Regions from separate parts of the Jeotgalicoccus sp. WY2 genome, predicted to be linked through region 2. Evidence: riboswitches for the same ligand, from Rfam matches in the RefSeq annotation. Region 2 holds a riboswitch; each other region holds the start of a gene.
The links. A riboswitch is a leader RNA that binds a small molecule or an ion and turns the genes downstream of it on or off. The one in region 2 is predicted to bind S-adenosylmethionine.
Positions count from the first base shown of each region.

Region 1: it holds a riboswitch for S-adenosylmethionine, as region 2 does, so the genes downstream of both, metK (methionine adenosyltransferase) here and G4D76_RS11920 (methionine ABC transporter ATP-binding protein) in region 2, are expected to answer to the same signal.
Region 3: it holds a riboswitch for S-adenosylmethionine, as region 2 does, so the genes downstream of both, G4D76_RS15690 (methionine ABC transporter ATP-binding protein) here and G4D76_RS11920 (methionine ABC transporter ATP-binding protein) in region 2, are expected to answer to the same signal.
Region 4: it holds a riboswitch for S-adenosylmethionine, as region 2 does, so the genes downstream of both, G4D76_RS03805 (Na+/H+ antiporter NhaC family protein) here and G4D76_RS11920 (methionine ABC transporter ATP-binding protein) in region 2, are expected to answer to the same signal.

Region 1 is NZ_CP049818.1:595,360-599,574, forward strand. Features, by position in the region: gene G4D76_RS03340 (nuclease-related domain-containing protein) at 1-789, opposite strand, end outside; partial or broken gene metK (methionine adenosyltransferase) at 819-2,007, opposite strand; SAM riboswitch class I at 2,107-2,211, opposite strand; partial or broken gene pckA (phosphoenolpyruvate carboxykinase (ATP)) at 2,488-4,075, shown strand.
Region 2 is NZ_CP049818.1:2,054,411-2,058,625, reverse strand. Features, by position in the region: gene G4D76_RS11930 (MetQ/NlpA family ABC transporter substrate-binding protein) at 1-420, opposite strand, end outside; gene G4D76_RS11925 (methionine ABC transporter permease) at 458-1,150, opposite strand; partial or broken gene G4D76_RS11920 (methionine ABC transporter ATP-binding protein) at 1,147-2,168, opposite strand; SAM riboswitch class I at 2,250-2,348, opposite strand; gene G4D76_RS11915 (thioredoxin family protein) at 2,386-2,619, opposite strand; gene G4D76_RS11910 (toprim domain-containing protein) at 2,651-3,058, opposite strand; partial or broken gene gcvH (glycine cleavage system protein GcvH) at 3,155-3,533, opposite strand; gene G4D76_RS11900 (Spx/MgsR family RNA polymerase-binding regulatory protein) at 3,601-3,957, opposite strand; gene aroD (type I 3-dehydroquinate dehydratase) at 4,173-4,215, opposite strand, start outside.
Region 3 is NZ_CP049818.1:89,794-94,008, reverse strand. Features, by position in the region: gene G4D76_RS00505 (aminotransferase class I/II-fold pyridoxal phosphate-dependent enzyme) at 1-246, opposite strand, end outside; gene G4D76_RS15700 (MetQ/NlpA family ABC transporter substrate-binding protein) at 247-576, opposite strand; partial or broken gene G4D76_RS15695 (MetQ/NlpA family ABC transporter substrate-binding protein) at 560-926, opposite strand; partial or broken gene G4D76_RS00495 (methionine ABC transporter permease) at 1,050-1,647, opposite strand; partial or broken gene G4D76_RS15690 (methionine ABC transporter ATP-binding protein) at 1,700-2,712, opposite strand; SAM riboswitch class I at 2,773-2,872, opposite strand; gene G4D76_RS00485 (SprT-like domain-containing protein) at 2,916-3,320, opposite strand; gene G4D76_RS00480 (class I SAM-dependent methyltransferase) at 3,783-4,097, opposite strand; gene G4D76_RS00475 (putative RNA methyltransferase) at 4,154-4,215, opposite strand, start outside.
Region 4 is NZ_CP049818.1:678,014-682,228, reverse strand. Features, by position in the region: gene G4D76_RS03815 (hypothetical protein) at 1-456, opposite strand, end outside; gene G4D76_RS03810 (hypothetical protein) at 420-758, opposite strand; partial or broken gene G4D76_RS03805 (Na+/H+ antiporter NhaC family protein) at 909-2,212, opposite strand; SAM riboswitch class I at 2,275-2,376, opposite strand; gene G4D76_RS03800 (YceI family protein) at 2,629-3,159, shown strand; gene G4D76_RS03795 (LLM class flavin-dependent oxidoreductase) at 3,358-4,215, shown strand, end outside.

The DNA.
Region 1 (4,215 bases), 970 kb from region 2:
TACTCTGATCGAAGGGTCTTCCGAATAGTTGGTAATTGAATAGTTACCATTATCTTTCGGATTAAAGTAAATAATCGGTACGATATCATATTGTAATTTAAATTTATTTTTCAGTTTTTCAGCAGTCACTTTTGTTTCATCGATAATACCGTTGTAATGGTTAACCGAAACGTTTTCTGAATCTGCTTTTTCAAAAATTAAAGTTTGTTCTTTCTGCTTATCAAGTTCAAGCAGGTCGAAGAATGATTCAACATACGGTATTTCTTCAAACTGATTTTCATTCACACCGTGTAAAATGTGGCCGCTCCAGTATTTAGAATCAAGCAGATAAATGCCGGTACGCGTTAATACTAAATGATCGATTTTACGCGTGTTTGTGTAATTTCTTGATGGTAAATAAATGTTCGACAGAATAATCATATCTGTCTCACGGATTTTTTCATCTTTAACAAGTTTGTCTTTTAACTGTATTAAAGAAAGGTCTGTTAAATACTCGCCTTTATCTACAGTAAACTGATGCAGGCTCGAAAGTTTGTTGTCGAGTAATGTCGTATCGTTATGATACTTTTCGTTTAAAGTAGACATTTCTTTCTTGTGTCCTAAACGTTCCTCTTCATGTTCACTTTCATATTTTTCAACAAGTGACTCTTTTTCTTTCGAATAAGTTTGTTCCACAGTTTTCACTTCATTGCGGTGTTTAAAGTAATATACTAAAAACCATATTGCGATGATGAGAAGTACTGCTGCGACCGCGATAAATATCGGATCTGTAAAAATATCAGTATTCATATTATTCCTCTCTTTCCGAACTGCTTAAATTAGCTATTTCTAAGAAGATCTTTCAGCGCATCGACTTTATCGAGTTTTTCCCACGGTAAATCGATGTCCGTACGACCAAAGTGTCCATAACTCGCAGTTTGTTTATAAATTGGTCTTCTTAAGTTTAGCATATCTATAATACCATCTGGTGATAAATTAAACAGTTCTCTGATGACTTCTGTAATTTTTCCTTCATCGTATTTCCCTGTATTAAAAGTATCGACAGCTATAGATACGGGCTGTGATACGCCGATTGCATATGCCAGCTGAATTTCACATTTTTCTGCAATGCCGCTCGCCACAATATTTTTTGCAATGTAGCGTGCAGCGTATGCTGCAGAACGGTCAACTTTAGTCGGATCTTTACCGCTGAATGCGCCGCCGCCGTGACGAGCGTATCCGCCGTAAGTATCGACGATGATTTTACGGCCTGTAAGTCCAGCATCACCCTGCGGTCCGCCGATAACAAATCTGCCTGTCGGATTGATGAAATATTTAGTTTCTTCATCTAAGAGCTCCGCAGGAACAACTTCCTGAATGACATGTTCCAGCAGATCATCATAAATTTGAGTTGCCGGAATATTTTCGTGATGCTGAGTTGAGATAACGATTGTATCTACTCTCAGCGGTTTGCCGTCTTCATCATACTCAACAGTAACCTGTGATTTACCGTCTGGGCGCAGGTAAGAAATCGTGCTGTCTTTACGTTACGTACTTCTGTTAAACGGCGTGAAATTTTGTGAGCCAGTGAAATTGGCAGCGGCATGAATTCTTTCGTTTCATTTGTTGCATAGCCAAACATTAATCCCTGGTCGCCTGCACCTGTAGAGACACCTTGTGATTCACGTGTTTCAAATGCATTGTTTACACCGACAGCGATGTCTTCCCCGACTGCTCGATGCCTGTTAATACAGACATCGTTTTATAATCGTAACCGTACTTCGCATCGACATAACCGATTTCTTTTACTGTTTCTCTGACAGTTTTCGGAATATCAACGTATGTTTCCGTACTGATTTCACCGACGATCATTGCAAGCCCTGTATTTACTACAGTCTCGCAGGCAACGCGTGCGTATGGGTCCCCTTCAAGAATTGCGTCGAGAATCGCATCTGAAATCTGGTCTGCGATTTTATCCGGATGACCTTCTGTGACTGACTCTGAAGTAAATAATTTACGTTCTGACATTTATAAAAATCTCCTTTATAGCTGATTTAGCTATCTCTTCAAAAGCAAAAAATAAAACCTTTTTCTCCATATTAAACAGAGAAAAAGGCTCGCCCTTTTCCCTTATCGCTCAGAATTACTCTGCATTCTTTAGCACCTTTCTTGAAAAAGGAGGTTGCTCTGGCTTCATCGGGTTTGAATCCCTCCACCACCTCTGGATAAGAGATAACTTATACTCATCTTACAATATTGTGAAATTCAAATCAAGATTAACAAAGTGTTATTTGTGACAGGTTTAATCTCTTTAAAATTAATCTGCTATTTTAAAAACATATTCTTAATGTTTTATAAGCCATTTATAACTTATACTTATGAAATAACATTGAAAAATATATATCAATATACACATGCGTTATCGTATTATATGTGTAAACATAAAATCGAATGTGTTATACTAATTTCTAAATAGTTCGTTAATGACAAATATTTTGGAGGCGAATCATGGTTAATCATAAAAGTTTAATCGAAGGTCTTGTTAACAAACCTTCTACACACAAACAATTATCAAACGCTGAACTTGTCGAAGCATCTATTCGACGCGACGAAGCAGTTCTGACAAATACAGGTGCCCTGCGCGCGCAACGCGAATACGTGGACAGCACGAGAATACACTTACGCAGCCCGAAAAACCGGTTTTTATCGTAAGAGACAGTGTATCGGACAGCAAAATTGACTGGGGCGATGTGAACCAGCCGATTTCACAAGAAGTTTTCGATAATTTATTCGATAAAGTTACTACATTTAAATGACAAAGAAGAATTATTTGTCTTTAACGGCTATGCAGGCGCAGACCCGCATACACAGCTTCAACTTCAGGTTGTTAATGAATTCAGCTGGCACAACATGTTTGCGAAAACTATGTTTATCCGCCCTGAAACAAAAAAGAAGCACTGGCAATCGACCCTGAATTTACGATTGTTTCAGCACCGACTTTTAAAGCTGACCCGAAAGTTGACGGCACAGGCTCAGAAGTATTCGTACTTGTGTCATTAGAGAAGAAAATTATTCTTATCGGCGGTACTGAGTACGGCGGAGAAATGAAAAAGTCTATCTTCTCTATTATGAACTATCTGCTTCCTGAACAAGGCGTGCTCAGCATGCACTGCAGTGCCAACGTCGGTGAGAACAAAGACGTTGCATTATTCTTCGGTTTATCAGGAACTGGTAAAACGACGCTTTCTGCAGACCCTGAACGCGACCTTATCGGCGACGATGAGCACGGCTGGAACGACGACGGTGTATTTAACATCGAAGGCGGATGCTATGCTAAAACTATTAATTTATCAGAAGAAAAGAACCTGAAATCTTTAAAGCGATTAAATTCGGTTCAGTTCTCGAGAACGTTGTGATTGATGAAAATGGCAACGCTGATTACGACGATGATTCACTTACTGAAAACACTCGTGCTGTATATCCGCTTGACCATATCGACAATGCACGCATTCCTTCAGTTGCAGGCCACCCGAAAACAATTATTTTCTTAACAGCAGATGCATTTGGAGTACTTCCTCCAATCGCTAAGTTAAGTAAAGATCAGGCAATGTATCACTTCCTGAGCGGGTTTACTTCTAAACTTGCAGGAACTGAACGCGGTGTGACTACACCACAGCCGGTATTCTCAACATGTTTCGGTTCTCCATTCTTACCACTGCACGCAACAGTATATGCAAACATGCTTGGTGATTTAATCGACAAGCATGACGTTAATGTTTATCTTGTAAACACAGGATGGACAGGCGGCGAATACGGTGTTGGTAAACGTATGAACCTGGCACACACACGCTCAATGGTCAGACGCGCTATCAGCGGTGAATTAGAACTTGGTGAATTCGCTGAAGATGAAATGTTCGGTCTGTCAATTCCTAAATCAGTAACTGGTGTACCTGAAAACATTCTTGCACCAATCAACACTTGGGAATCAGCTGATGCTTACAATGAAAAAGCACAAGCACTTAAAGAGCAGTTTATCGAAAACTTCAAAAAATTCGGTTCAGAATCAGCAGCGATTGCTGAAAAAGGCGGATTTTAATAATATTTGAATATATTAAATCCCGGGATAAAAATTATCCCGGGATTTTTTTATCGTTCTGTTGTTTTTTGATTAGCCGATGACACGGTATTGGCTATACAGAGCGTTTGTATGTACTCTATTGATTTCACATTGTATAT
Region 2 (4,215 bases):
TAAAATTGTCGAACCATCTGGAATATCTTCCAGTGAATCATAGTCATTTGAGTATACTGCCATTGGCTCGATATGCACGTTGCCGATGCTCTCAAGTTCATAGCCGTGGGACTCCACTTCACCGTCTAAGTATGGTGTATGCTGGAAAAAGTTAGCATCTACTTCTTCGTCAGCCAACAGTCTATTCGGTGTAGTGTAGTCGTTAACGATTTCAACGTTTACTGTGATATCTTCTTCAGCTAAAATTTCAGCTGCTTTTTCTAAAATTTCAGCGTGCGGTGCAGGTGACGCCGCAACTGAGATTTCAGCAGGCTCGCCTTCAGCACTGCCTTCTGTTCCTTCTGATTCCGAACTGTTACCGCATGCCGCTAAAACTAATACGAGTGCAAACAGAGTGACAATACCAAATATCTTCTTCATGTAATAGCCTCTTTTCATTATATTTTTTATTTGTAGATCAGCGTTTATCAACTGCTCTTGATGAGAAGTCTCCAATAATTTGGATGATAAATACGATGACCAGAATTACTACAGTTGCAACTAGTGTGACATCCGGCTGATTTCTAGTAAAGCCGACCATATATGCGAGATTACCAAGACCGCCTGCGCCGATAACACCGGCAATTGCAGTTGAACCGACTAGCATAATTGATGTCACTGTAATTCCTGAAATTAATGCTGGAAGTGATTCCGGAATCAGCACTTTCCAAATGAGTGTCCAAGTGCCGGCACCCATCGATTCAGCCGCTTCAATCACACCTTTGTCAATTTCCTTCAGGCCGATTTCAACTAAGCGTGCAAAGAACGGTGCCGCACCGATAATCAGTGCAGGCAGCGCACCGTTTGAACCCATTACCGTTCCCATAATTGCTTTTGTAAACGGCATAATCAAAATGATTAGAATGATAAATGGAATCGCTCTAAACAGGTTAACGATAAATGATGTTGCCCCGTATACTGGTTTCGCTAGACCCTTGTCATTCTTTTTCGATAAGAAGAGAATGATTCCCAGTATTAAACCGATAACAAAGGCCAGCGCTGTTGCAATTACTGTCATATATATTGTTTCGTAAGTCGCTTCAAGGACTGCATCCCACTTCACGTTTTCGAAAGCGAACATTTCTTTAAATGCTGTTAGAAATTCACTCATTTGCTTTCAACCTCCAGCGTGACGTCATGCTTTTTAAACTCTGCAGTAATTTTTTCGAGTGTATCCTGATTAATATCAAGAGCAATGTACAGATGGCCGTATGATTCCTGGTTCGTCTGTTTAATATTCCCCGAGAGAATATTCACATCGAGCCCGTAATCTTTAATGACCTGTGACACAATCGGAGATTTGGTACGCGTACCGACAAACGTCAACTTGACGATTGTCGATGTCGGGAATGCTGCTTTAATTTCTTCAATCGCAACCGTATGGTCATCATCCGAAATATCATCTTTAACGAAACGTTTCGTTACGTTAGATTGAGGATTCTGGAATAATTCGATAACCGGGCCGACTTCTACAACTTTACCGTTCTCCATTACAGCCGCGCGGTCACATATTTTTCTAATAACATGCATTTCGTGAGTAATTAAGACGATAGTTAGTTCATCTTTTTCGTAATATTAACGAGCAGATCGAGGACTTCATCCGTTGTTTCCGGGTCGAGCGCACTCGTTGCTTCATCACACAGCAATACTTGCGGTTCATTAGATAATGCTCTCGCAATACCGACACGCTGTTTCTGACCGCCCGACAATTCACTCGGATAGTTATTTTCGCGCCCTTCAAGTCCGACCAGTCTAACTAATTCCGCTACACGTGACTGACGTTGTTTTTTCGGCATCCCTGCGATTTCCAGCGGGAAACTGATATTTTCAGCGACTGTACGCGACCAGAGCAGATTAAAATGCTGGAAAATCATCGATACTTTCTGGCGTTTTTTACGCAGCTCCTTCATCGTCATCTGACTGATCTCGTCCCCCGTTACAGTAACAGTTCCATCTGTCGGCTGCTCCAGTCCGTTTAGTAGACGGATTAGTGTGGACTTTCCCGCACCCGAGTAGCCGATAACACCGAAGATTTCACCTTCTTTAACATTTAATCCGACATTATCCACTGCAGTTATATTTTGATTTTTAGTTTTAAATATTTTAGTAACATTACTAATGTCTATCATTTAGAATTCCCTTTCCTCTCTAGTGAAACAATAAAAAAAGCCTGCTCCAAAAATGAGTAGGCTTTTAAACGTTCATTATGCCTCTCATCTATGGATATCAATCCGGTGATTTGGCACCTTGTCACAGTGACGGTTGCCGTGGCTTCAAAGGGCACATCCCTCCACCACTCTTGATAAGAGTTAATATTTGATTAAATCTATATTATACTATTCGACATTAGTCAAACAGAAATTCTTCCAGCACTTCATTTAAATAAGGAACAGACTGGAACGCATAAACTTCTTTGACCAGTTCTCCATTTTTAAACAGCAGCAATGCCGGTGCAGAACGAATCTGATAATATTCGATCAATCTTGTATAAAAATTTAAGTTGATACGTTCATAGGAAATCTGTTTCGTCTCAGCAACGACACTGAGCATCGTCTCAGAGATATCACATGTTTTACACATTGTGGCAAAACCGAAAATAATGTAGCGTTCCTTATCCCGTATATTCTTTAATATATCTTCCGTTGAAATTATTTCCTTCACGATTAAACTTACCTTTCATTATTAGGCTCGTATCTACATAAAATCCATGTCTTAAGAGGAGGTTTGCGAGATAGTCATGCGGACAGCGTCCAACTTCTCCAAATTTCGGATCTATATAAATATGTGTACTTTCACTTAGATGTTTTTTAAACCACTTACGAATTTTTCTTCCTTCTTTATCCGCATCGGATAAAATAAAAATTTGAGAATCACCAAGCTGTTCAATAATTTCATCAAGTTTTGAAATACCCATCGTACCAAATGTGCAAATAATCTGTACAGGCTCCACCAGCACTTCTTCCAATCTGCGTTTGTCCGTTTTACCCTCAACAATGAGTACTTTATCAGAAAGATTCATTCGTATCACCCTTAGTTAAATTTTTAATATAAATTCACTTTAAGCAATAAATACCAGTTTAAAAAAACTCCGGACAAAAGTCCAGAGTTGACGTTATTATTTCTCGATTACTGCCTGGTAACCAGCAGCGTCAAGAAGATTATCTAATTCGCTTTCATCTGAAAGTTCAACTTTCAGCATCCAAGCACCTTCGTATGGACTTTCGTTAACAAGCTCCGGACTGTCTTCAAGCTCTTCGTTAACAGCAACTATTGAACCAGACACTGGTGCATAGTTCAGAAACAGTTTTCACTGATTCTACGCTGCCGAATGAATCACCTGTAGAGATGTCGTCGCCTTCTTCTGGAAGCTCGACAAAAACGATATCTCCAAGTTCAGACTGTGCAAAGTCAGTAATACCGATTGTAACAGTATTGCCTTCAACTTTAATCCATTCATGATCTTCACTGTATTTCAAATCTTGTGGTAATGACACGCTAAAACCTCCCTTTTAACTTATCATACTCATTGTTACATATTTAACACACTTTAAGCAAGAGGAATTATTTCAGTAATGCATTTTTATAAGTTTCCTCTTTGAAACCTAATAATACATCATCATCAAGTACCACCATTGGGCGTTTAATCAGCATTCCGTCACTTGCAAGAAGCTCCAGTTTTTCTTCTTCACTGAGGTCATCCATACGTTCTTTCAGGCCCAGCTCTTTAAATTTAGTACCGCGCTTGTTAAAGAAATCATCAATTGGATGGGATGATTTGTCCAGGATACCTTTTAATGTATCTTTCGCAGGTACATGCTTAACCATATCGATCACAGTGAACTCCAGATTGTTATCTGTTAAAAACTTTTTACCTTTGCGGCAAGTTGTGCATTTAGGGTATTCATAAAATGTAATCATAGTTATCCTCCCGAATAAGAAATAATTCTTACTTTTATAATACCCCAGATAAATTAATTTATACATATGTAAAAATGAAAAAAGTCCGAAACCTCAGGGGAAGGTCGCGGACAAGGGGGCCGGGGAGAAGAGTTGTATTTTTATATCTTCTAGTTCTTACTCTACCACCGGTTTATTATGCTGCTGTTAAGCGGATGTAAAAATTGCTTAATATTTTATTTTGTAAAAGTTTTACGTAATTCTGTAACGTGAATCTGT
Region 3 (4,215 bases), 470 kb from region 2:
ATAAGTTCTTTTGTAAAATCTTTTAATGCTGTCTTTTAATTCAGGTTTACCGCGGAAGGCACCGTACTTTTGATTTTCTTCTTTATCGATTGCTGTCTTTACTGCATCAGTAATGACTTTCGGCGTTCTGCCGTCGGGAATACCGACGGCGAGGTTTAACAGCGGTTTGTCCCCGACTTCCAGCTCAGCATTCATCATACTGCTGAAGTAGCTCGGGCTTAATGAGTTTAATCGTTCGCTCGCCATTTACTCATCCTCCTCTGGTTTATCGAATCCTTTAAAGTCAGCATCGATCACTTCATTAAACGCTTCGGACTCTACTGCCTTAATTAAATCTTCTTCCATTTTAGTGCCTGCATCATCACCGTTAATTACAATCTGGTTTCTGAAGTTTTCGTTCATGTTTTCTAAAGTTAATGCATCGTCCAGGTTCATTTCACTGGCAAGTGCAAAGTTACCCGGCACAAGTGATAAACCAATCTGTTCAACACTTCTCGGCAACTGACCGGCATCCTGATAAATAAACTCAAGATTTTTCTTATTATCAATTATGTCTGCTTCATCGATAGCAAACATATCTGCATCTTCTAATTGTAATCAAACCCGCATCCTGCAGTGTTAAAAATCCGCGGCTGGAGTTAACAGGGTCTAAAGGAAGGGCAACTTCACTGCCTGACGTGATATCTTCCAGTAAACTAAATTCACTGCTGTACAGCCCCATCGGCGCTGTCGGCACCTGGATGATATTTTTTAAATCAGCATCATTTTCTTCATTAAAACTTTCCATAAAGAGCACATTCTGAAAGAGGTTAGCATCTGTCTCCGTTGGCGAGCGCATTATTCGGCTGAATGTAGTCGCTGTATTCAACTATTTCAACAGAATAACCCTGCTCTTCCAGCACCGGCTTTAATGCGAACGATGCCATATCGGCAAAAGGCCCGCTTGAAGCCCCGATAGTAATGACTTCTCCCTCATCCTCATATAAAAGAATACTGGTACCTAATATAACGACTAATGTACCGATTAAAAATATTATAATTCCGCGCATTTATCTTTCCTCCGCTCTGTTAGAAATAAAGTCTCCGGCCCACTGGACGATTTGTACAATAATAACAAGTACAATTACTGTCACAATCATCGTCAATGTGTCGTAGCGGTAATAGCCGTATCTGATAGCAAGGTCACCGACCCCGCCGCCGCCTACAACACCGGCTGTTGCACTGAATGCAATAATCGAAATAATCGTCAGCGTAATTGCCTGAGTGATGCTCTTCTTCGCTTCCGGCAGAAGAACATCTGTCACGATTAAATAAATCGGTGCGCCGCCTGCGATACTCGCTTCAATAACACCGTCACTCACACTGTTAAAACTGGATTCAACAAGACGTGCAAAAAGCGGCACGGCAGCAATCGACAGTGCAACACTGGCAAAAACAGGTCCGTGTGAAGCATTAACGAGCCATGTTGCAAACGGCATAATTGCCACGATTAAAATTATAAAAGGGAAAGACCTGATTATTTACGAGCCAGCCCAGTGTGGCATTTAACGGTTTAATTTTAAAAAGCAGCGGATGCTGTGTAATATAGAGCAGAATACCGAGCGGCAGTCCGATTAGTACTGCAAAGAATATTGAAATTGAGACCATCAGTGCCGTTTCTAAAAGTGCGCGGTACAATAATGGCCAAAGCTGACTGAAGTTATCCAATATAACCCACCCTTTCTATGCCGGAAGTATTATCGATATGTGTTTTAAGACGCTCGATTTCTTCAACTTTTCCTGAGACCTGAAACATTAAAAATCCAAGCGGCTTTTCTTTAATATATTCGATTCTGCCGTTTAAAATACTAATACTTAAATCGAAGTCTCTGTAGAGCTGATTTAAATAGTTTTCTTCAGCATTTTCACTCAAAAACTGAATTGTAATGACTTGATTTTCAGGCGTTTCTTTAATTTGTTCCGGCACTTCAAAATTATATATTTCCTGCACGAAATCTTTTGTAATTCCTTCTTTAGGATGACTGAATACATTGTAAGTTTCGCCGCTTTCAATAATTTCACCGTCGGACATCACACCTACACGGTCGGCAATTTCTTTAATAACTTCCATTTCATGAGTAATAATCACTATCGTAATGCCGAGCGTTCTGTTAATACTCTTTAAGAGATTTAAAATACTTTTAGTCGTATCTGGATCAAGTGCACTCGTTGCTTCATCACATAAGAGAATATCGGGATTATTGGCAAGCGCTCTCGCAATACCGACACGCTGCTTCTGTCCCCCGCTTAAATTTGCTGCATTGATACTGGATTTATCGTTAAGACCGACGAGCTTTAAAAGCTCTTCAATTCTTTTCGGCACATCTTTTTATTGTATCTGCTCGCTTTAAGTACAAATTCAATATTTTCATATACTGTCTTTGATTCAATTAAGTTAAACTGCTGGAATATCATGCCGATTTTCTGGCGTCTTATTCTTAAATCCTTAGATGATAATTCAGTCAGATTGTCGTCACCAACAATAACTGTGCCCGTCGAAGGTTTTTCAAGCAAATTAATCAATCTTACCAGGGTACTTTTCCCAGCGCCGGAATAGCCGATCAGCCCAAAAATTTCACCGGTTTCAACTTTTAATGATGTCGGTTTTAATGCTTCAACATTTCTTCCTTTTAAATGATACGTTTTTGAAACGTTATTCAGCTGAATGCTCATGAATTCCCTCCTATGTATATTAAAAAACGCCATTTATCTATATAGACAAATGGCGTTTTGTGATTATCTTCCAAGCCGCTGCCTGCAGGAATTAGCACAGTACTTAAAAAGCCTGCTGAGACTTCACAGGGCCTGATCCCTCCGTCTCTCTGGATAATTTCATATTTAATTGTATTTCATACTAGAGTAACTTGAAAAAATAGTCAAACAATTTTTAATAACTTGTTATCAGAGTGATTCAACCATGCCTTTATAGATATACTTTCCACGGCAATGCCTGCAAATATAACGTTTGTTATAGCCCTTGACTCTTTTCGTAAATTGATAGCTGCATTTTTGCACTCATATAAATAAGCCTGCCCTTTATATTTATATGTTCTGGTTTTGGCAATACCGAGACGCTCAAGTGTTTCGGTAAATTCCCGGTCTGAATCTCTGTAAGGTTTCTTTAATGTGTAAAGTGCGTAATGCACGCACTCATGATAAAGCACATCTAGAATAGTTTCCTTGGAGTTGTTAATAAGAAAGCTGTGTGACATTACAATTTCTTTTGATACAACTTTTCTGTTTTGCAATTTAATCTGAAATGCACCGAGCTTAGACTTCATTTTTCGACACTCTGATTGGAATATCGAGCTCGAGACCGAAATTGTCCCTGAGAATTTATCGGCCCAGTTATGTAATTCACTATTGTTCATAATATGTTCACCTTCTTAATGTTTTAACCGCCTTAAAAAAGGCAATAAAAAAAGGGAGATCTAAAGTCTCCCTAACAGATAAATAATATAATATGATATCTAGGCCAAAGGCACTATCGAAGAACGACTAGTTAATGATATGAAGAGTATAGCTTTAACTTATGTTTGTGCGTTCTGTTATGTATTTCTTAATGTATTTCATTATATTTTAATGTTCAGCATATTTCAAGGTTATTAGCCTAATTCTTTTGCTTTGTAACCTGTTTGTAATAAACAGGGTAATATTTCATGGAAATTCGTTTTCTTTAGTGTAATTATTACCTATACGGTTTTAAATAGCAAGTTATTAACTGAAATTATTTTGAAAATATTTCAGCTGTTCTTTTCTTCTTGTGCAATAACGATATGCATATCTACTGTAATATCTTTATCGCCGCTACTTATAAATGTTTCAATCTGTGCATCATCTGCATGCCAGCCAAGCGGCGTCATGGAAATTAAGTCCTTCAATGCTGAAGCATTGAGAGTTTTCTTATAAGTAATACGTTCTTCACTTACTACTTTAACATTTCTCTTCATCAATTCAAGTGTATCGTTATTTTCATATTCACTTTCACCGGTATTATTGAACAGTTCATTACGCAATTCCTTTAAATATCCGCTTCCCGGAATCACTTTTATAATCATGCCGTCTTCAGTTAAAATTCGTTTAAATTCAGCGTAATTGGCAGGGGATAAAAAGTTTAATATAAACTTGCATGATTTGTCAGCAAGCGGCGGATTTGCAAGATCTCCGACAAACCAT
Region 4 (4,215 bases), 1.1 Mb from region 2:
GATAATAATAATGATTAAACCGATGAACATAAAGTACTGTACGATAAACTCCGATACTCCATTTAAGAAATCGAAAGGATAAATCAAGCGCCCTGCACTGTAAATCAGCAGTACAATAAAAATTAACTTGCTGGCCCACGATTCAGAACTGAAAATGAAGTACACTGAAGCGGCAGCGACAACAACAAATACGACAAAGAGCAGTGTATCGACTGCAGAAGCATCGTAAGACGTGATTTTTAAAGGACTGAGTATTTCAGAATTCATAAACAGTATTAAAAGGTTCGCACCGACAAACAGAATTAAAAATAAGAAACCGGAAATCAGCTGCTTATTTCCGCGCGCTGAGGACTGATGTTTTATACCGTGGTTCATTAAAGGAACCATGGCCAGTATTAACACGATAATTCCAGGCAGCACTAGTGAAATAACGATTTCTCCAAAGATGAAATACATGCTGAGAACAGTATGGCAAAATAGACACCGAGAATTGCTGCATCAGACCAGTATTTATTCCGTTCTTTCGGTAAATCTTTTGAAGCTACACGGGCAACATCTTTTGTTTTCGCGTTGTAATACGTTACGTAATCCTTGCCGGAACCTACCATTACATCAGCCATTATATACAATCTTTCATACTTAGCATCTTCGGTAACAAAGTGTTTATCAAACTCAGTATTCAGCGAGTTAAATGCCAGCTGATCATCTTCAGACAGCCCGCTGAATACTCTTTCATATTCATTTTTATAATTCGTCATAAAAACATCCTTGTATAATATATATATTCATAATTATATCAGATATTGAGCATTATATATTGTTATATGTGCGTTTTCATGGTATTACCTGTTTCATTTTTCACCTTTTAAAAAACGGATACAGCACCGCTGCATCCGACTAACATTTGTCTATTTCATTTCATCTTTAGAGTACTTCTTCGGGAAGCCAATCAGTATCGCAGCAATTCCGCTAAGAATTAACAGAATCGGATAGATTGAATAGGGCATGATTTCTACTGGAGATATTCCTGCTGCAAGTCCAGAAGCGGCAAGCATCTGTCCGCCGTATGGAATCAATCCTTGGAAGCCTGTAGCAAATGTGTCTAGTATACTTGCAGATTTTCTTGGATCAACATCGTATTCATCAGCGATATTTTTCGCAAGCGGACCAGTCATCATAATGGAAATCGTATTGTTAGCAGTGGATACGTCAGTCACGCTGACTAGACTGGCAATCCCAAGTTCAGCGCTTTTTTTCGTTTTAATTTTACTCATTATCGTATCGAGCAGGTAGGTGATACCGCCGTAATGGCTGACGAGACCAATCATTCCTCCGATTAATATCGTAATAATCACAATTTCCTGCATGCCTGCTATTCCTTCTCCGGCAGCTGATATTAGCGTGAGTATATCAAATGCACCTGTAAACAGTCCAAGTACTCCTGCAAGTACTGCACCGCTCATTAGTACAATCATTACGTCCACGCCGAGTAGCGCGATGATCAGCACTGCAAGATAGGGGAGGACTTCGATAAAGCTGAAGCTATAATTTCCTGTTTCACTAAGCGAAACATCGGCACTGAGAAAATATAATATGACTACAGTAAGCAGTGCTCCCGGCAGTACAATCCAGAAGTTCACTTTAAATTTATCAATCATTTTTACACCCTGTGTTCTTGTAGCAACGATAGTCGTATCGGAAATAAACGATAAGTTATCTCCAAACATCGCACCGCCTATTACAGTCGCGAGTGCGAGTGCCAGCCCAATCTCAGTCTGATCAGCGATACCGATCGCAATTGGTGCAATCGCTACGACTGTACCCATACTTGTTCCCATAGATAAAGAAACAAAACAGCAAATGATAAAAATACCGCTGAGTAAAAGACTGCCCGGGAGGAATGTTAATCCCATATTTACAGTTGAATCAACAGCGCCCATTGCCCCGGCGATTCCGGAGAACGCACCGGACAGCAGAAAGATTACTACAATCAGTATGATATTTTCCTGAGATGCACCTTTTAAATAAGCTGAAAGTTTATCTTTAAATGGTACTTTAAAATATAACAAGAAACCTGCCACTGAAGCGATAATAGCGGCGACAGTAATCGGCATCGCATTGAAGTCTCCTGCGAAGAGTCCTGTACCGATAAATAAAAAACAAATATAAATAAGGGCAGCAATGACACGATACTGCCTTTTTTATTAGACATAAATCCTCCTATTGAAAAATCCCCATTACTTATCAGTAAAGATAAGAGATGGGGACGTCCTCGGCTTATCTTCGAGCAGTGTCTGCTCCTGGAATTAGCACAGTACCTTACGATCTGTTGCTGAGGTATCGACGGGCCAGTCCCTACACCTCTCTGGATAAGAAGTTATTTAATTAATGAAATTAAGGATACATGCATAATAAATAAAGGTCAACTTTAATAATATAAGATAAAAAAGTTTAATTTTTCTGAAAATAGGCAATCGATTCATATATACTTAGAAATGAAAAAATGTATTAAATTTAATTTATTTTAAGTTTGTTACTTGCTTTTTGTAACTAAGTGTATTAATATAATTATAGTAATAGTTCGAAAGCGAAGCATTAACAAACAAAATTTTGGAGGATGAATTAATTATGGCTAAATTTGTATTAGACACAGCACACTCGGAATTAGAATTTACGGTAAAACACATGATGGTAACAAAAGTTAAAGGTACTTTCGGTGATTGGTCAATTAACTTAGATGTAGACAATATTGAAAATCTTTCATCAGCGAAAGTTACAGGAAGAGCAAGCACAGCAACAATCAATACTAAAGTAGCGGATCGCGATGCTCACTTAACATCTGCTGACTTCTTCGATTCAGAAAACTATTCTGACATTACTTTTGAATCAACTAAAATCGAAGGTTCAGGTTCAAAATATGATGTTACTGGTAACTTAACTATTAAAGATGTAACTAAAGAAGTTACTATTCCTTTAGAATTTAACGGTAAAGCGTTAAACCCATGGGGCGTTGATGTTTACGGTTTCGAATCTAAGTTCTCAATCAACCGTGAAGAATTTGGTTTAACTTGGAACCAGGCTCTGGAAACTGGCGGCGTTATGGTTTCTAAGGACGTTAAAGTTAACCTTGAGTTACAATTTAATCCTGCTGAAGCATAAGAATTAGAAATTAAGTAGCTGAAAAATGATATAGATATATGGGTCAATACTCCCTGGTATTCTTCAATGGATATCAGGGAGTATTTTTAAATTCAATATCATGAAGTTCTCAAGCACTTAGTTTCTTAAACATAGGATAAATTGATATTCTTAAAAGAAGAGTATATTTATCGATAAAAACTAAAGGATGTATAAACTATGAAACTGAGTATATTGGATCAGGCTCCTATAACTAAAGGCAACACAGCTGCGGGGGCTTTAATAAAAGCAGAAGAACTTGCGGTACTGGGTGACGAGCTCGGGTATGAACGTATGTGGATGGCTGAACATCACGGCACATCTGCTTATGCAAGTTCTGCTCCTGAAATTACTGCGGCACATTTGGCAGCTAAAACAAAAAATATCCGTATCGGCACCGGTGGAGTTATGATGATGCATTACTCTCCTTTAAAACTGGCAGAAGTGTTTAAAACACTCAGTGCATTTGCACCTGGCCGTATTGATTTCGGCATGGGCAGAGCACCAGGCGGGGACCAGTTCTCTATATACGCATTATCAGAAGGACGTCCGCCGATGGTACATAATATGTATGAAAAATTTGATACAGCTCTGCAGCTGATTAACGACGAAGTGCCGGAAAATGAGTTATATAACAGAACAATTGCTACACCATCTAACATCGTATTGCCTGAATCATGGCTGCTTGGTTCGAGCGGCAACAGCGCTGTAGAAGCAGGGCGCCGAGGTGCGGGTTATTCATTCGCTCAGTTTTTTAACGGCCAGCTGTCAAAACCGATTCTCGATGCATATAAAGATAATTTTGAACCCTCTGCTTTTATGGAGAAGCCTGAAATTACAGTATCTTATATGGTCACAGCAGCTGACACGAAAGAAGAAGCTGAATTTGAAGCAAAACCTCAGGATATCTGGCGCCTTCAATTTATGAAAGGCAGAAGCGGACAGCTGTTGACGCCTGAAGAAGCGCAGGATTTTCCGTTAACAGAAATGGACCGCATTAAAATTCACGAAGGCCGTAAATTGCATTTGGTTGGGTCT